One region of the Dyella caseinilytica genome, then DNA from elsewhere that is predicted to be linked to it. Evidence: riboswitches for the same ligand, from Rfam matches in the RefSeq annotation. Region 1 holds a riboswitch; each other region holds the start of a gene.

Region 1 (4,864 bases):
CCGATACACACCACGATGACCAAGCCGGCAGGAATCGCTGCACCATCCACAACACGCACACCAGCGGTAACACGGCCAATGACCAGGCCAGCACACCGGCAATACGTCGGTCAGCATGCAGGTGAGTTTCAATCAGCGCTGACAAGCGGCCAAACAACACCAGTGGATGCACACCACGCGGCTCTCCCAACCATGCGTCGACACATACCGCCACCCACATGGCCAACACCATGCTCATGGCAGGAACAAGTGCAACGCTGCCAGCGGGTTCGATGGAAAATAAAAATGCACGAAGCTCGCAGTGAGCCGGCGGTCCCGATACACCGCTTCCTGGCCAGGACCTTTGTTCGGATTGACCGCATGCGCAAGCGGCTGCGTCTCGATTGAAGCGTGCGCGTAATGGAAGGTGTGACCGCGCAAAGTCCCTTCGGGCAGGTCGACACCTTGCAGACCCAACGCGGCCAGGCGCGGCTGCACGGCGGCGCGTCCTGGCAACAGTCCGGCCATCGGCGCTTCGTGGCCGTCGCGGTCTGCCAGGGACTCCAATGCAAACAGCAGACCTCCGCATTCGGCGAGGATCGGCTTGCCCGCATCGCGATGTGCACGCAAGGCCGTATGCAGATTTTGCTGTTTTGACAGCGTCTCCAGATGAAGCTCTGGATAGCCACCTGGCAGCCAGATTGCATCGCATTCCGGCAACGCATCGCCCGCGAGTGGTGAAAAGAAATGGAGCGATGCGCCTGCCTGAGCCAGCAGGTCGAGATTGGCTTGATAGAGAAAACAGAACGCCGCATCGCGCGCAACGGCAATACGCTGACCTTGCAACAGAGCGGGAACAGGCGACGTTGCAGACGCTTCGAAAGCGACCGGTGGTGGAAGCACGGTACTGGCGTGCAACGCCCAAGCATCGGCCAGCACGTCGAGCCGCTGATCGATATCCGCCAGCTCTGCCGCTGCCACCAGGCCTAGATGCCGTTCCGGCAGCGCCAGCGATGCGTCGCGCGGCAACGCACCGAGCCAATGCATCGATGATGGCACGCTCTCCTTCAACAACTGCGCGTGATAAGCACTACCAATACGATTGGCAGCCACGCCGTAGAAAGATAATCCTTCGCGATAGGCAGCTAATCCACAAGCCAACGCGCCAAATGTCTGAGCCATGGCGGAACCGTCAATCACCGCCATCACCGGCAAACCGAGTTGCTGCGCGAGATCTGCGCTTGATGGATCGCCGTCGAACAACCCCATCACGCCTTCCACCAGGATCAAGTCTGCCGATGCGGCGGCCTTGTGCAGGCGCAGGCGCACATCGGACTCGCCGCACATCCATAGATCGAGCTGGTAGACCGGTGACCCTGCGGCGCGAGCAAGCACCATCGGATCGAGGAAATCCGGTCCGGTCTTGAACACGCGCACGCGGCGACCCTGTTGCGTATGCCAGCGTGCGAGCGCGGCGGTGACTGAGGTTTTGCCTTGGCCGGACGCGGGGGCCGAGATCAATAGCGCTGGGCAGTCGTGCGTTAACGACACGCTCATAGTAAAGGCCCCTTATACGCAAAACCGTCATTCCCGCGAAAGTGGGAATGATGGCTTTGAGGCAGAACAACTCTCCTCACAACTCCACACCCTTCTGCGCCTTGATGCCTGCTTCGAACGCATGCTTGACCACCCGCATCTCGGTCACCGTATCGGCCACCGCAATCAGTCCATTCGGCGCGCCACGCCCGGTAATCACCACATGCTGCCGCGGCGGACGCGCAGCGACCGCTTCCAGCACCTGTTCCAACTGCACGTATTGCTTCACCAGCGCGATATTGAGTTCATCGAGCAGTACAAAGTCATAGGCGGGATCGGCCAGCATGCCAGCAGCGATCTTCCATGCGGCCTGCGCTGCAGCGATATCGCGCGCCTTGTCCTGCGTTTCCCAGGTAAAGCCTTCACCCATCACGTAGTAATCCAGCTGATCACCGGCGAGGCGGCGAAAGAAGGCTTCTTCGCCGGTTGAGAACGTGCCCTTGATGAACTGCACCACGCCACACTTGAAGCCATGCCCCAGCGAGCGTGCAAGCATGCCGAATCCGGATGAGCTCTTGCCCTTGCCATTACCGGTGTTCACCACCAACACACCACGATCGATGGTGGCGCGAGCGATCTTGCGATCGACCAGCTCCTTCTTGCGCTGCATGCGCTCGCGATGCCGTTCTTCCGGCGTCATCGCATCTTTTGTTGGCTGGTCGCTCATGCTTGTACTCGCGTAACGTTCTGGTTATTGGCAAGCCGCGACAAGCCAAGATGAATCAGCAAGGCTACGGCGACGTAGCTCAACGTGGTGCGCACGAACAAAGGACCCCATTGCCAGAGGCGCTGGAGGTATTCGGCCATGTGGGGCTGCGCGTAACGGCCACCTAGCCAGTAGAAGGAACCGTTGGAGATGGCAAAGGACAGCGCTGCACACGCCAGCGCGACCACCAACGCGCCGAGCAACGAACGCAGATTACTGCCAAGTTCCCCGGCATACAGGCGACCGCCGTACCAGAGTGCGGCATAAGCCAGCGGCAGAAAGGCGTAGGCGGCGGTTACACAGAAATCGCTGATGCCGGCGTAGTGGATCGAAACGTAGTCCAGCAATACGGCCAGCAGCACGAAGCACACGAAGGCAAGGTGCCTGCGCAAGTACAAGCCGCCCAGAAAGAACACCGCCATGGACGCATCGGGCAGATGCAGGGCATCGCCGAAATGCTTGAAGCGCGTGGTGACCATCAGCAAGGTCAGCAGCAGAAACAGACCGATGGACATCGATCGGGACAAAGGCTTCATAACGATAATGCTCCTTCACGCAGCGGCCCATGGGCCGGTCGGATAGCGGAAGGAAACGGCACCGGCTGATGGCGCAGCGGTTCCCGTCCTGGCCCTCCGCCGTCCGGTGATCGCCTGGGCCGGTCTCCGGGCTTGCGAGCGAAGGAAGAAGGGTCCTTCCGATCCCCGCCTTCCCGTGCACCCGGCACAGTGGCGACGTGGGGATCGCGTTGCTCGCCTACCGTTGCGGGGGCAGCTCCGGTATGTCCGTGCAGTGGGCACGTTGTCACCGGATTCCCGTTTCAACCACCGACACCACGCCGGCAGTCACCTAGGCGGGGGCATCTTAGTGCCTGCCTCCCCATGCGCCTAGCCCGAATGCGGCCCCTCCTACACACCACCTACACATGACGAGCACGCATGCTCGCGCCGGGGAGGTTGAGCGAACGAACTTGCGCTTTGCCGTTAGATCGGCCGTGGGCAGCCCGCAGCCCATCGTAAACATGCAGGTAAATGCATGTTCAATATGGATATTCCCATTTGGACTTTTAGACGCCTAATCATCGGTTGCCCCGGAATCCAATTGTCACTAACCTGAAATTGTTGCTATGCAGCAATCATGTGCTTAGGGGAAATTCGCTAATGAAGAAAGGCAAGGCTCGTCTCGTTACCTATACCAAGACATCGCTCACTACTGCTCTGCTGTTAGCGCTCGCCACGACGGCGGCGGCGCAGGATGCTACGCAGACTCCTCCCTCCTCCTCGAATACCAAGAATCTGCAAGCGGTGATCGTGACCGGTACGCGCGCGCAGAACCGCACTGACAGCAGCTCGCTCTCGCCGATTGACGTAGTGCCTGCCTCAGCATTGCAGAGCACCGGTACCAGTGAACTGTCTACTGCGCTCGCCCGCCTGATTCCGTCGTTGAATTTCCCGCGCCCGGCCGCCACTGACACCACGGATTCGCAGCGCCCCGTGCAGTTGCGCGGCCTTTCGCCGGATGAAGTGCTCGTTCTGGTGGATGGCAAGCGCTGGCATTCCAGCGCGCTGATCAATACCGACGGCACCATCGGCCGCGGCTCGGCGCCGGTGGATCTGAACACCATCCCGCTTTCCGCGATCGACCATATCGAAGTGCTGCGCGACGGCGCGTCCGCACAATACGGTTCCGATGCGATCGCTGGCGTGATCAATATCATCCTCAAACATGGTGCCGACGGCGGTTCGGTCGAGCTGGATGGTGGTCGTTATCAGCGTGGCGGCGGCAATCAATGGCAAGGCTCGGCCAACTTTGGCATTCCGCTCAGTGGCGACAAAGGCTGGTTGCGCATCAGTCTGGATGACGGACACCAAGACCCAACCAACCACGGCGGTGTCGACGTGCGTTACCCGCAATTGGGTGAAAAGCAGGTGTTCGGCGATCCCTCCGTCAGCCAGCACAACCTGTTCCTCAACTCGCAATACGACATCACCAAGAACGTGCAGTTTTATGCCTTCGGCAGCTATCACGAGCGCGATGCGATTTCCGATGAGCTGTATCGCAATCCGTATGGCTACCCGTCGTCGGTCAATTCGCTGCTGAGCGCGATCTATCCCGAAGGCTATCAGCCGCTGCTGCAGGCCCACAGCACCGACCAGGCGCTGGTCGCCGGCGTGCGCGGTACAACGGAAAGCGGCTGGCGCTGGGATGTGAGCGCCAACTACGGCGGCAACCGTGTATCACTCGACACCATCCACAGCGCCAACTACGCCTACCTGCACGACTTCGGCTATACGCCGAGCAGCTTCTTCGACGGCATTGTCTCGGCGGCGCAACAGGTGGCGGACGTCGACATCGCCAAAGATTTCTCGCCCAGCTGGCTGCCCAATCCAGTGACGCTGGCGTTCGGTGCGGAGTACCAGCGCGATACCTACAGCATCAGCGCAGGCGATCCGGATTCGTATTACGTGGGCACCTCGGGCGTAAGCGGTGGCGCGCAGGGCTTCAGCGGCTACAGCCCGGTAAATACGGGTTCATGGAGTCGCAGCGATGTCGCGCAGTACGTGAGCCTGGAAACCAACCTCACGG
Region 2 (4,864 bases), 1.4 Mb from region 1:
CCGGGGCGACGGGTTGTGGTCACTGGCAGGCCTCGCAATATTCCGGATTCTCCAATGAGCAGAACACGGCAGCAGTGGCCGCTTCCTGCGCATCGGCAACGGGCGCGGCTACAGCCGCCGCGGTCACCGTCGTCTTGGCAATCTTCGTCGCCGGACGCGAGCGCAGGTAATACGTGGTCTTCACGCCGGACTTCCACGCATACATGTACATCGAGCTCAACTGACCGATGTTCGGATTTTCCATGAACAGGTTCAGTGACTGGCTCTGGTCGATGTATGCGCCGCGTGCGGCAGCCAGATCGATCAGCGCTTTCTGCGGCAGCTCCCACACGGTGCGATAGATCGCGCGCAAACGTTCCGGAATGGCGGTGATGCCCTGGATCGAGCCTTCCGCCAGCTTGATCGCGTCACGGATTTCCGACGTCCACAGACCCAGCGTCTTCAGTTCGTCCACCAGGTAGCGGTTCACCACCAGGAAGTCGCCTGAGAGGGTTTCGCGCTTGAACAGATTGCTGACTTGCGGCTCGATGCATTCGTAGCAGCCGGCAATCGAAGCGATGGTGGCGGTCGGTGCGATGGCGATCAGCAGCGAGTTGCGCAGGCCCTTGGTCTTGATGGCTTCGCGCAATGCGTCCCAGCGTGCGGTGTCGTTGGTTTTGGCATTCGACCAGTAGTCAAATTGCAGTTCGCCATTTGCAGCGCGGCTTTCGGCAAAACCAGGATGTGCGCCGTGCTGTTCGGCCAGCGCATTCGACTGCGACAGTGCGTTGAAGTAGATCTCTTCGGCGATGCGCGTGGACAATTCCAGCGCTTCGGCTGAGTCGAATGGCAGGCGCAGCTTGAAGAACACGTCCTGCATGCCCATCACGCCTAGGCCGACCGGACGCCATTTGCGGTTGGCGGTGGCTGCGGTGTCGATCGGATAGAAGTTGAGATCGATCACGCGGTCGAGCTGGCGCACGGCAGTACGCACCGTCGAAGCGAGCTTGGCGAAGTCGAACGCACCGTCCACCACGTGGCGTGCCAGGTTGATCGAACCCAGGTTGCACACGGCCGTTTCACCGGCGTTGGTGACTTCCAGGATCTCAGTGCACAGGTTCGAGAGGTGGATGACGTTCTCGGCCTTGGCGGTCTGGTTGCTGGTGGCGTTGCTGCGATCCTTGAAGGTGATCCAGCCGTTGCCGGTCTGCGCCAGCGTGCGCAGCATGCGTGCATACAGTTCGCGCGCCTTCACCGTTTTCACGGCCAGACCCTCGGCCTCGGCTTTATGGTAGGCGCGCTCGAACGTTTCGCCCCAGCTGTCGACGAAGTGCGGCACGACCTTGGGATCGAACAGCGACCAGTTGCCGTCGTGTTCGACGCGGCGCATGAATTCGTCGGGAATCCAGTTGGCCAGGTTCAGGTTGTGCGTGCGGCGTGCTTCGTCGCCGGTGTTGTCGCGCAGTTCGAGGAATTCCTCGATGTCCGCGTGCCACGGTTCCAAGTACACGCAGGCCGCGCCTTTACGCTTGCCACCCTGGTTCACCGCGGCGACGGAGGCGTCGAGTGTCTTCAGCCACGGGACCAGGCCGTTGGAGTGGCCGTTGGTGCCCTTGATCAGCGAGCCGCGCGAACGCACGCGCGTATAGGCCAGGCCGATACCGCCGGCGAACTTGCTGAGTTTGGCGACGTCGCCGTATTTCTCGTAGATCGATTCCAGCGAATCTTGCGGCGAGTCCAGCAGGAAGCACGAACTCAACTGCTCGTGTGCAGTGCCTGCATTGAACAGCGTCGGCGAGCTGGCGATGTATTCCAGCGAGGAAAGCAGGCGATACAGCTCCAGCGTTTCGGCAATCTCATTGCCGCCCAGTGCGCAGGCGATGCGCATGAAGAAGTACTGCGGTGTTTCGATCACTTTGCGCAGCTGCGGATGGCGCAGCAGGTAGCGGTCGTACACGGTGCGCAGGCCGAAATATTCGAAGCGGCGCGTGGCGAGTCCATCGATAGCATCGTTGAGTTTGCGCGAGTTGGCAGAGACGAAATCGCGAAGGCGCGTGTTGACGATGCCCAGCTCGGCGCCGCGTGCGATGGATTGCGAGAAGCTCTGGATTTCCTGCCCGCTCACTTCCTTCTCGATGAAGGCGCCGAGCAGGCGCGCGGCGAGCTGGCCGTATTCCGGCTCCTCCGCGGTGAGCGCCGCGGACGTGCGGATGGAGAGCTGATCCAGCTCCTGCGTGCTGGCGCCGTCATACAGGCCACCGATGGTTTTCAGCGCCACGCGCAGCGGATCGACCGCATGCAGGCCTTCGGCGCTGCGCGTGACCGCGCGCACGATCTTGTTAACGTCCACGATTTCCTGGCCGCCGTTGCGCTTGGTAACGCGCATCTGGCCGGGGTTGTGGGGAGGAGTCAGGGCAAAGGGAGCTTCAGCAGTAGCGGACATCGTGACAGTGTTGGCAGTGGCCGACGTGTCGACATCGGCGGAAAAGGCGGACGACTCTGCGCGGGCGTCAGTACGCTCGCGCGATTCGGTATCGATAGGTTGCATGTCGGGCGCTCCGGGCTGCGGAACCTGCCGTGACCAGACTTCTCGGGTCCGGTTCGATCAGGACAGGCTCCAGATTTCAACCGCCTGCTCCCGCGCGCAGGGCTGATGTGGCGGTTGCCGCGGTAGATCGCATTACACGGTTAAGGACATCCGCGTCATGCGACCCGCCTCCCCGCGGAGGCCGTCACGTTCGGCATGACACTCCGGTCACGCCGTGTCGGCAGGTCTTCGGACTCGCGGACATGGGCCTTGCGGCCCGCCTACTTGCCCTGCTTCCCGGCACCCCCTGGGCCAGTGCACGATGGGCTTTCGTTTCCACTTACCGCTGCGGGGCAGTCCCGGATTCACACCGGATTCCCTTTAGCCAACCTCGAAATAATCCGAGAGAGGCGACCGACGGGACACAACATATCGGGGTCGACCGGATCGGTCAACCCAATAATTTGTGGATAAGCAGTGGATAAGCCACGAAGGACCAAGCGGGATGCGGCCTGCGGGAAATTCGTGATTTTCAGGTATGGGTCGGGTTACGGAACGACCGCAATCACGATCGCCAGCCACATCAGCACCATGCCCGCGGCGAAGGTCCGGCGGGCCGGCACGATCCGTTCGTGACCGTCTTCAGGTATCGGGGTGGTGATCAGCCAGATCGTCGAACCCAGGGCGCCGAAGCTGAGGAAGGCCAGGCATACCACCAGGATGTCGGCCCAGCGCCATGGCACCGGTTCGTGGACGCCCCAGTAGCCGAGAAAGGCCATGCCCATGGCCGACATGGTGGCGGAGGCGGAGCAAAGCCCGACGACCGATCCGGTGGGTGCGCGCATCGCTGGCTCCGAGCGGGAGAAGGCGAGCCCTAGGGTAGCGCACGGTTGGCGCAGCGTTGGGCCCAGATCAGGAAAGGTGCTGCATCCGGCTGCGCGGATCCCGGAAAGCGATCAGCGTAGCGACGAGCCCGCACAGCGCCGCAAACGACATCCACAAGCCTGGCGCCGCTTTGTTGCCCGTGACATGAATCAGCCACTGCGATATCGCCAGGCTGGAACCACCGACCGTGGTGGCCAGGCTGTAAGCCAGCGAAAAGCCGGTCGTGCGTACATCCGCCGGCATGATTTCGGTCAGCGTCACCACCATCGCGCCGTTGTAGCTGGCATAGATGAAAGACAGCCACAGTTCCGCGCTCAGCAGCGTGCCGAAATCCGGTGAGGCGACCAGCCAACGCAACACCGGATAGGCGCTTAGCAAGGCCAGCACGGTGCAGGCGAGCAGTAGCGGACGGCGGCCAATGCGATCCGAAAGCGAGCCCATCAACGGCAACCATACAAAGTTGGAAATGCCGACACACAGCGTCACCACGAACACATCGAACTGCGACAGCTTCAGCACTTCGACGCCAAAGGTCGGCGTGTAGGCCGTGATCAGGTAGAACGACACCGTCGTCATCAGCACCATCGCAACACCGACCAGCACGACCGGTCCATTGGCGAGCATGGATCGATAGATTTCACCGATGTCGGGCTTACGTCGTGCGAGAAAGGATTCCGTTTCCTCCAGCGATCGGCGGATCACGAACAGGAAGGGCACGATCAGGCACCCAATCAGGAACGGCACGCGCCAGCCCCAGTCGGTGATGGCTTGCGGCGGCAGCCAGTATTGCAGCAGCAGGCCAAGCAGGGCCGCGAATACGACGGCCACCTGCTGGCTGGCCGATTGCCACGCGCAATAGAAACCGCGATGCCCAGCCGTGGCGATTTCGGACAGATAGACCGACACGCCACCGAGTTCCACGCCCGCGGAAAAACCTTGCAGCAGGCGTCCGGCTACCACAAGCAACGGAGCGAGCACGCCGATGGTGGCGTAACTGGGGACCGCGGCAACCAGCAGCGTGCCCACCGCCATCAGACAAAGCGTGAGGATCAATCCGCGCCGGCGTCCATGATGGTCGATATACGCGCCGAGCACGATGGCGCCGACAGGTCGCATCACGAAGCCGGCTGCAAAAGCCAGCAAGGTAAGCAGTAGCGAAGCGTAGGCGTTATGGCTGGGAAAGTACGCTCTGGCGATGGCCGGGGCGTAATAGCCATAGACCATGAAGTCGTACATTTCGAGAAAATTACCGCTGACGACACGGATGATGGCCTTGAAGCTGTCACGTCGTGAGCGTGGTGTTGCGGTGTTCGTCATCCGTATTTACCTCGGTCACTCGTCCCGGCGCATCCACTGTTGCCCGGTGAAACTTTTCATTTACCGGTGATCTGCTCCCTCTCCCCTTAGGGGAGAGGGCTGGGGTGAGGGGCCGGGCTTGCCATGAGCGACACGTTTATCATGCCATTCCCGTTG
Region 3 (4,864 bases), 910 kb from region 1:
CAGGTCGTGGCCGATCGGCTTTTCCAGCACCACGCGCGACTGGCCCTGGTTGAGGCCGTAATGGCCAAGACGCTGGCAGATGTCGACGAACAGTTCCGGCGAGGTGGACAGATAGAACACGCGCACGTGATCGGGGTGTTCGCCCATCAGCTTGGCAAAATCGTCCCAGCCCTCGTCCTTGCGCGCGTCCAGCGGGCGGTAATGCACCAGCTTGAGGAAGGCGTTGAGCTTCGCCGGGTTGGATTGGGCGGCGCCATTGAGCGCGGAGCGGATCAGGTTGCGGTAGCCGTCGTCGTCGAGCGCTTCGCGGGCCACGCCGATGACACGGCTGCCTTCCTGGATCTGGCCGTCAACGAAGCGATGGAACAGGGCAGGGAGCAATTTGCGCACGGCCAGATCGCCAGTGCCGCCGAAAATCACCAGGTCGAACAGCTCGACCGGTTGAGCAGGTGCAGTCACAACTCACCTCTATGAATGCTGGTGGCCACGGGGGTGCAGCCGCCGGGGAGTTTCGATCGTACCAATGACATACCAGGCAATACCAGTCTTTTGTGCGTTGCAATCGTATGCAATTTTTTCCTAAGCCAGCTGGCGTCTGGCTGAACCTCTGGTTGTACCAGTGGTTCGGCATTGGTATTGTGCGGGAATGATGCAAAACGCCTTGGCTGACGAATACCGGCGCCTGAGCCGCGAAACGACCACCCACCAGCCGCTGGCCTACCTGCGGCTGCGCCGGGCTATTCGCAACGTGATCCAGCAGCGGGATATCGAGCCGGGCCAGACCCTGCCCAGCGAACGGGACCTGTCACAGGCCCTGGGGCTGTCCCGGGTGACCGTACGCAAGGCCATTTCCGGCCTGGTCGAGGAAGGTCTGCTGACCCAGCGTCACGGTGCCGGCACCTTCGTGGCCGAGCGCATCATCAAGCCGATGTCGCGCCTGACCAGCTTTACCGAGGACCTGCGTGCCCGTGGCCTGCATCCGCGCTCGGAGTTCTTCGAGCGCAGCGTGGGCGAAGTGACCCCAGAAGAATCGATGGCGCTCAACCTGTCACCCGGCGTGCTGGTCGCCCGCCTGCATCGCGTGCGCTACGCCGAGGACGAGCCGCTGGCGATCGAACGCACCGTGGTGCCAGCCAGCATATTGCCCGATCCGCACGAAGTGCATGACTCGCTGTACGAAGCGCTGGAGAAATACGACTGCCGCCCGGTACGCGCTTTGCAGCGGCTGCGTGCCGTTCTGCTCGGTGCACGGCAGGCCCGCTTGCTGCATGTGACGGCAGGCAGCGCGGGTTTGCATATCGAACGCCGGGGATTTCTCGACGATGGGCGCGTGGTGGAGTTCACGACCTCGTGGTATCGCGGGGATATCTACGATTTCGTGGCGGAACTGCAGACGGATTAGGCGCCTCGACGATCTACATTTCTCGTCATCCCGGCGAAGGCCAGGATCCAGTTCAATTACGTCGTGCGAAGCACTCAGAACCTTTTGTATCGAGTGCTTCGCACAGCGTGTTCATACTGGATCCCGGCCTTCGCCGGGATGACGGTGAGGCGAGAACCGGCGACCTAGAAAGAACGTAAATCTTGGGCGAAAACCGAGCCGAATTGCCCCCACCCACCCCCACCGGCTACAGTTCGCCCGTTTCGGGTGTCCCCTGGGCCTCAGGTCCGAGGGGATGAAACGGGAAGCCGGTGCGCTGTTCACTCAGCAAGGCCGGCACTGCCCCCGCAACGGTAAGCGAGCCTTTCGCGAACGATAAAGCGCCACTGTGCATGGCATGGGAAGGCATCGTTCGATGGCGTGCACAACTGCATGCCACTCGCGAGTCCGGAGACCGGCCCGAGACAGAGCCTATCTACGGCCTCTGCATGGCCCGCGCTGGGATCTGTTTGCACGCAGAACAAGGAAGAACGAGGGCGTGTATGTCGATACACAACCGAGTGATGACGCCGTTATGTGGGCAAACAGATCCAGCCCGGAGGGTTGTCGTTGAATAGCTGCCAGGCGGCAGCGCACGGCTTGACCTGACAGTGAGTCAGGCGCTGCGCCGAGCACTGCCGCCTGGCAGCTATTCAACGACAACGCGGGCTATGCAGAGACCGTAGAGAGGCTCTTAGGTTCTGGCAACTCGCGGTGGGCGAGGGTTCGGAGCGCGTGCCCCGCGACGGCTGTCGCCTGCCCGCCATTCCGTTCCCGACTCCCCAAGTTCGCCGGCTTATTTATTCACGCCGCGCGGGGACGTGCGGCAGGGGAACTTACATGTTGAAAAAGACTGCGCTAGCAGCCGCACTTCTGTCTGGTTTGGTCGCACAGGCCGGCCATGCCCAGACCGCCACGGACCCGAACAGCACGCTGTCGCCGGTGATCGTCACCGCGACGCGCACAGCGATCAGCGCCAATGACGCGCTGTCCTCGGTCACGGTGATCACGCGCGAGGATATCGATCGCCTGCAGCCGACCTCGGTCGCCGATCTGCTGACCGGCCTGCCCGGCGTTTCCATTTCGCAAACGGGCGGTATCGGCGAATCGACCTCGCTCTATCTGCGCGGCACCAATCCCACCCACGTGGTAGTACTGATCGATGGCGTGCGTATCGGCTCGGTGAGCCTGGGCCTGGCAGCCCTCGAACAGATTCCGGTCGACGCCATCGAGCGCATCGAGCTGGTGCGCGGCCCACGTTCCAGCCTGTACGGCTCCGATGCGATCGGCGGTGTGCTGCAGATTTTCCTGCGTCACGGCCAGCCCAATGGCGGCGTCTCGCCTTCTGTGAGCGTGAGCGGCGGCAGTCATGGCTACGTGAACGGCCAGGCCGGCGTGTCCGGCGGCGATTCGCACCTCTGGTACAACGCCAGCCTGGGCGGCACGTATACCGGCGGCATTCCGGCCTGCCGCATGGGAGCGGCGGAATTGGGCGTGGCGTGCGACGTGGATGATCCGCGCAACGACGCGTATCGCAACTGGAACGGCTTCGCCAACTTCGGTTATCGCTGGGATGATGGCACCGAGCTGTCTTTCGACTGGATGCGCAGCAAGAGCAACGTGGAGTACGCCGGCAGCCCCTACGGTGGCAACGATGCCATCGAGGAACAGTACGTCGCGGGCGCGCACCTGAGCTTCACACCTTTGGATATCTGGAAAGTCACCCTGACCGCCGGCCAAAGCCGCGATGACGATGCCACCTATTACGAAGGCACCTACTTCGGCGAGTACTACCCGCGCATGCCGACGGGCTACTTCGATTCCCGCCGCAACCAGGCGTCGTGGCAGAACGACATCACGCTGGCCAGCAACCAGCTGCTGACGGTCGGCGTGGATTACCAGCAGGAACATATCTACAGCGACACCGCGTTCCAAGAAACCACACGCGGCGACACTGGCACCTTTGCGCAGTACCAGGGCACGTTCGGGCAGAACGAAGTGCAGTTGTCGGTGCGCCACGATAACAATGATCAGTTCGGCGACCACAACACTGGCGCGGCGGCATGGGGTTATCACTTCGATCAGGGCCCGGTGCTGTCGGTGAGCTATGGCACGGCCTTCCATGCGCCGACCTTCGATGACCTGTACTTCCCCGCCTTCGGTGGCGTACCCACGGCCAACCCGGACCTGAAGCCGGAAACCTCGCGCAGCGCGGAAATCGGCCTGAACCAGCAGCTGAGCAACTGGAACTGGGGCGTGAATGCCTATCAGACACGCATCACCGATCTGATCGCGTTCAATACCGAGTTCATCCCGATGAACATCAGCCGGGCGGTGATCCGCGGCATCGAAGGCCAATTCGGCTTCAACGTGGATGACTGGCGCGTGCAAAGCTACCTGACGCTGATGCAGCCCAAGAACACCGAAAGCCCCTACAACGGCAATCTTCTGCCACGCCGCGCCAAAGAGACCGGCCGCGTGGATGTCGATCGCAGTTTCGGCAAGTTCGGCGTGGGCGCCACCTTCTTCGCCTCCGGCAAGCGCTACGACGACACCGCCAACCAATACCGCATGGGCGGATACGCCACCACGGATCTGCGCGTCAGCTACAACTTCGCACCGAGCTGGCAGGTGGAAGCGAAGCTGGCGAACGTGTTCGATCACAACTACGAGACGGCGTATTACTACAACCAGCTGGGCCGGACCTGGTATCTCACGCTGCGTTACAGCCCCTCCATCCATTGATGCCGAACGCTCCCTGGGAATGCCGGGCCCCGGCTCGGCCATCCCAGGGGCGGAAATATAGGAATGTTCGCGAAGGAAAGGGAGACATGACTCCCATGTCTTCCGGCACGGCCGGACTTCAGGCACATTCAATGGGATAGGATCCCGGGGCATAAGGTGCCTATGAATGCGTCTTCTCTTCCATGCGCCGCCTCCCGCGCGGTGTGTCTGCGCTCGTCTGACATGGCACGGGCAAGGCCGTGAACGTCTTCGAACCCATCATCCGCCGGCCGATCGGCACCTCGCTGCTGGCGATCGGACTGACGATTGCGGGCTTCTGCGCCTATCTGCTGCTGGGCGTGGCGGCCTTGCCGTCGCTGGATTTTCCCGGCGTGGTGGTGATCGCCCAATACCCGGGCGCCGATGCACAAACCATGGCCGCCACGGTGGTGGCGCCGCTGGAACGCCAGCTGGGCCGCATTCCTGGCATCCAGCAGATGACCTCCGACAGCAACGCCGGCGGTACGCAGATCCAGATCCTGTTTGATTTCGGCCGCAGTGCCGACAAGGCCGCGCGCGATGTGGAGGCCGCCATCAACGCGGCACAGGCGGACCTGCCGGCCAGCATCCAGCCGCCGCAATATTTCAAGTTCGACACGGCATCGATTCCGATCCTGCTGATTTCGCTGACCTCGACCGGTATGCCGCCGGACAAGCTCT
Region 4 (4,864 bases), 170 kb from region 1:
TTGGCTGGTACGCAAAGGATCGGCCCGAAAACGCGTCGTTTCGTGATGTCGTCAATCGCGCCGATCATGCGCACGACCAGTTGCGCCTGACCCGCAGCTATTTCGAGACCCTGCAAAACGAGTGGTCGCTGGCTGCATAAACGGCGCAAACCCTTGCGCTGCGAATGCAGGCATCATCGATACCGTGCACTCCCTTACGTCATCGATGAATATCTTGTCTCGCCTCCATCACCGCCACGCGCTTTCGATCCGCATTGCGCTGATCACAGTTGCCCTGCTGCTTGGCGGTTGCCGCGCCACCCTTTTTGCCGGACTCAATGCCACCGACCACCAGGCGGGCATCACGGTGCCACCTAGCGTTGTGTTCGACGCGCAGCACCAACTCCAACTGGATATCTACCGACCACAGCATGCCGATCATGCGCCGATTGTGGTGTTCTTCTACGGTGGCAGTTGGACGCATGGCGAGCGTGCCTGGTATCGCTTTGTCGGCACGACACTCGCTGCGCACGGTGTCGTGACGGTGATTCCGGATTACCGCAAATATCCGCAGGTAAAAATGGATGGTTTTATGCAGGACGCCGCAAAAGCCGTTGCGTGGGTGCATCAGCATGCAACTGATATCGACGGAGCACCGAACGATATCTTTGTGATGGGACACTCTGCCGGCGGCCAGATCGGCGCCTTGCTGGTAACCGATCCCTCCTGGCTGGCGCCATACGGTTTACGTCCGACTGACATGGCCGGGTTTATCGGCTTGGCGGGCTGCTATGACTTCATGCCGATCCCGGCCAACGAAAAAGAGATGCTCGGCATGTTCGGCCACGATCAGGCATCGCAGGCGCGCGCCCAACCCGTGCGTTTCGTCAGTGGCCACGAGCCGCCGATGCTGCTGCTTCAGGGTGAAGCCGATCACGAGGTCGATCCGTCGAATGCCGTGTCGCTGACTCATGCATTACAGGCGAAGCATGACGACGTCACGCTGCGTCTGTATCCGGGTGTAAGCCACAATGCGCTAGTGTTCGCACTGTCGCGGCCGTTCCACAACGATGCCCCCACCCTGACGGATGTGCTGGCCTTCATCCGCAGCCATCGCCCATCCGGCGACGTCACAACCATGCCGTAAACGCCGCCTACACTCCTCGCCGGACAGGGACAGGAGTAAGGTGTGAAAGCCAAGACGCGTTCCACGCCCAGGTTCCCTTCCTGTCCGGCAGGCCCGGCATGAACAGCATTGCGACCGGCGATTTCCCGTATATCCACGGATTCTCCGCGGACGAGCAATCGCGGCTTATGCGCCAGGCGCGCATGTTCGAATCCACGTTGTTCAGCCACATCGACTACGGCGGTGCCACGCGTCTGCTGGAAGTGGGCTGCGGCGTGGGTGCACAGACTGAAATTCTGCTGCGCCGCTTTCCGGAGTTGCATGTCACCGGCGTCGACCGTTCGCCCACGCAGTTGGCCGCTGCCGAGCGCAATCTGGGCGCAACCGCCTGGTGCGAATCACGCTATACGCTTCGACAGGCCGACGCAACGGATCTGCCCTTTGCCGAACGCAGCTTCGACGCTGCTTATCTATGCTGGGTGCTAGAGCACATGCCCAGTCCCGCACGCGTGCTGAGTGAAGTTCGTCGCGTGCTCAGCCCCGGCGCCACGGTGTATGTCACCGAAGTACTGAACTCCTCCTTCTTCCTCGATCCCTACTCACCCAACCTGCTGCGCTACTGGATGGCCTTCAATGATCACCAGTACGACAGCGGTGGCGATCCGTTCGTCGGCGCCAAACTCGGCAACTTGCTGCTGGCCGGCGGCTATCGTGATGTGCAGACGGAAGTGAAGAATGTGCATCTGGACAACCGCCAACCGGGACGTCGCAAGCAGATGATCGAGTTCTGGCAGGAACTGCTGCTTTCCGCCGCCGATCAGTTGATCGCCGCCGGCAAGACCGATATCCCCACGGTGGAAGGCATGCGCAGCGAGTTGCAGGCGGTGCGTAACGACCCCAATGCGGTGTTCTTTTTTGCTTTTGTGCAGGCGCGGGCGACGGTGTACTAGACCGCCGTCGCGATCCTCCATCCGTCGTCCCGGCGGAGGCCGGGACCTAGCGACTTACGTGGGTGCTTGTTCAAAGCGAAAGACACTGGGTCCCGGTCTTCGCCGGGACGACGGGGTGGCGATATTCGCCCGATTGACCACAGCCATCCGTACGGCTATCGTTCGCTCGCTGAGGTCTTCATCTCTTCATCTTTATGAAGAGATGAAATTAAAAGGGAAGCCGGTTTGAATCCGGCGCTGCCCCGCAGCGGTGTGTGGAAACGACCTTCGCCATAGGCACTGGGTAAAGCCCCGGGAAGCGGCGAACAGTAGGCGGCGCGATGCCACGTCCACGAGCCCGAAGACCTGCCCCAGCCGAAGCCAGCCGTTCGCAACGGCGTGCTTCGTACGACCTGGGAACTCCGCGGGGAGACCCGGCGCAGCGCCGCTTTGCCGGTGCGGCGTCAGCCTGCCCGCGGTCCAACCAGTTCGCCCGCGGGGGCGAAGGTCGACGGTGCGCACTGGGCCTGGCTCACGGGCGCGCCTGCCTTCGTTCCTCTTTGCCATGACCGCAATGAGGAATACACATGACAAGCACCACCTATCTTGGCTTTCCACGTATCGGCCGTCGCCGCGAGCTGAAACGTGCGCTGGAAACCTACTGGCAAGACGGTAACGCCACGCCACTCCTGGACACAGCAAAGGCACTGAGGCGGCGACATTGGGAACTCGCCAGCGCGGCCGGCATACGCACCGTTGCCGTCAACGACTTCTCGCTCTACGACCACGTGCTCGACACGGCCGTGCTGTTCGATGCCGTGCCCGATCGCTATCGCACGTTGTTGCGTGAGAATCCACTGGCCGGTTACTTCGCGATGGCGCGCGGCAACCGCGAACTGCACGCGCTAGAGATGACCAAGTGGTTTGATACCAACTATCACTACATCGTGCCCGAACTTCGTGCTGGCCAACGCTTCCGGCTCAATGCCAACAAGCCGTTGGCCGAATGGCTGGAAGCGCGGGAATTGGGCATCGATGCGCGCCCTGTCCTACTCGGGCCGGTTTCGTTTCTGCTGCTGTCCAAAACGGTCGATGGCAGCGACACGCTCAACCTGCTCGACAGCTTGATCCCGGCATACATCGAACTGCTGGAACAGTTGGCCCAGGCAGGCGTAGCGTGGGTACAGCTGGACGAGCCTTGCCTGGTGCAGGACCTGGACGCCGCCACCAAGCACGCCTATGAGGCCGCTTACACCGCGCTGGCCATCGGAACGTCTCCCAAACGCCTACTTACCACTTATTTTGGCAGCCTCGGCGACAACCTGACGCTGGCAACCAGCCTGCCCGTGGATGGTTTGCACATCGACCTGGTACGCGCGCCGGAACAACTCGACAGCGTGTTGTCCGCCCTGCCAAAACAGCGCGTACTGAGCGCCGGCATCATCGATGGGCGCAACATCTGGCGCAGCGAACCGGCACGTGTGTTGCCACTGATTGAAAAAATCGCTGCCGCGCGCGGAACCGATGCGCTATGGCTCGCGCCATCCTGTTCGCTGCTGCACGTACCGATCGATGCATCACAGGAAACCGCGTTGCCAGCCGATCTGCGCAGCTGGCTCGCCTTCGCGCAGCAAAAGCTTGAAGAGATCCAACACTATGCCAAGGCCCTGGATGGCGACGCGACGGCCAAAGCTGCCTTGAACGAACAGTCCGCCCTGTTGACGGCGCGCAAGCGAGCGCATGGCGTTCAGCGTAACGAGGTTCGTGCACGTGCCAATACGCTGAGTCCTCAAGCCACGCAGCGACGCTCCAGCCTCGCGCATCGCCGTCGTGTGCAAGCCGAAGCGCTGGCCTTGCCGCCCTTGCCAACCACGACGATTGGATCGTTCCCGCAAACCGATATCCTCCGTCACGCGCGCGCCGATCACCGCGCCGAACGCATCGACAATCACACTTACGAAGCCGTGCTACGCGAAGAAATCGAGCGCGTCATCCGCTTCCAGGAACGCATCGGCCTCGACGTGCTGGTGCATGGCGAACCCGAACGCAACGACATGGTGGAATACTTCGGCGAACAGCTCGACGGCTTCGCCTTTACCCGTCACGGGTGGGTGCAGAGCTATGGCTCGCGCTGCGTGAAACCACCGATCATCTGGGGCGATGTCTCTCGACCGCAACCGATGACCGTAGCATGGTCGCGCTACGCGCAATCGCTGACCGACAAACCGGTCAAGGGCATGCTGACCGGACCAGTGACGGTGTTGCAGTGGTCGTTCGTACGCGATGACTTGTCGCGCGATCAGGTTTGCCTGCAACTGGCGCTCGCCTTGCGCGATGAAGTGCATGACCTGGAGAGCGCTGGTATCCGCGTGATCCAGATCGACGAACCCGCGCTGCGCGAAGGCTTGCCGATCCGGCACGCCGAACATGCACCTTATCTCGACTGGGCCGTGCGTTGTTTCCGCATCACCGCCGGTGGCACCAGCGATGGCACGCAGATTCACACACATATGTGCTACAGCGAATTCAACGACATCATCGAAGCCGTAGCCGCACTCGACGCGGATGTGATTTCGATCGAAAGCAGCCGTTCGCGCATGGAATTGCTGCAGGCTTTCGAGGATTTCCGCTATCCCGGCAGCATCGGCCCTGGTGTCTACGACATCCACTCACCGCGCGTACCGTCGCAACAGGAGATGGTCGATCTGCTGGAGCGCGCGTTGACTGTGCTTGAGCCAGGGCAGTTGTGGGTCAACCCGGACTGCGGGCTGAAGACGCGTGGCTGGAAGGAGACCGAGCCCGCGTTGGTCGCAATGGTCAACGCCGCCAG

What was found. A riboswitch is a leader RNA that binds a small molecule or an ion and turns the genes downstream of it on or off. The one in region 1 is predicted to bind cobalamin.
Region 2: another riboswitch for cobalamin. It lies ahead of ISN74_RS18125 (ribonucleoside-diphosphate reductase subunit alpha); the one in region 1 lies ahead of ISN74_RS02885 (hypothetical protein).
Region 3: another riboswitch for cobalamin. It lies ahead of ISN74_RS20180 (TonB-dependent receptor domain-containing protein); the one in region 1 lies ahead of ISN74_RS02885 (hypothetical protein).
Region 4: another riboswitch for cobalamin. It lies ahead of metE (5-methyltetrahydropteroyltriglutamate--homocysteine S-methyltransferase); the one in region 1 lies ahead of ISN74_RS02885 (hypothetical protein).

The regions. Positions count from the first base shown of each region.
Region 1 is NZ_CP064030.1:710,818-715,681, reverse strand. It holds gene cbiB (adenosylcobinamide-phosphate synthase CbiB) at 1-238, opposite strand, end outside; gene ISN74_RS02895 (cobyrinic acid a,c-diamide synthase CobB) at 235-1,536, opposite strand; gene cobO (cob(I)yrinic acid a,c-diamide adenosyltransferase) at 1,613-2,215, opposite strand; gene ISN74_RS02885 (hypothetical protein) at 2,239-2,817, opposite strand; cobalamin riboswitch at 2,918-3,146, opposite strand; gene ISN74_RS02880 (TonB-dependent receptor plug domain-containing protein) at 3,439-4,864, shown strand, end outside.
Region 2 is NZ_CP064030.1:4,125,992-4,130,855, reverse strand. It holds gene ISN74_RS18125 (ribonucleoside-diphosphate reductase subunit alpha) at 20-2,422, opposite strand; cobalamin riboswitch at 2,730-2,940, opposite strand; gene ISN74_RS18120 (hypothetical protein) at 3,055-3,351, opposite strand; gene tcuC (MFS transporter) at 3,419-4,708, opposite strand.
Region 3 is NZ_CP064030.1:4,610,565-4,615,428, forward strand. It holds gene zwf (glucose-6-phosphate dehydrogenase) at 1-459, opposite strand, end outside; gene ISN74_RS20175 (GntR family transcriptional regulator) at 650-1,402, shown strand; cobalamin riboswitch at 1,630-1,858, shown strand; gene ISN74_RS20180 (TonB-dependent receptor domain-containing protein) at 2,261-4,165, shown strand; gene ISN74_RS20185 (efflux RND transporter permease subunit) at 4,405-4,864, shown strand, end outside.
Region 4 is NZ_CP064030.1:538,357-543,220, reverse strand. It holds gene dusB (tRNA dihydrouridine synthase DusB) at 1-140, shown strand, start outside; gene ISN74_RS02310 (alpha/beta hydrolase) at 215-1,126, shown strand; gene ISN74_RS02305 (class I SAM-dependent methyltransferase) at 1,225-2,055, shown strand; cobalamin riboswitch at 2,211-2,422, shown strand; gene metE (5-methyltetrahydropteroyltriglutamate--homocysteine S-methyltransferase) at 2,622-4,864, shown strand, end outside.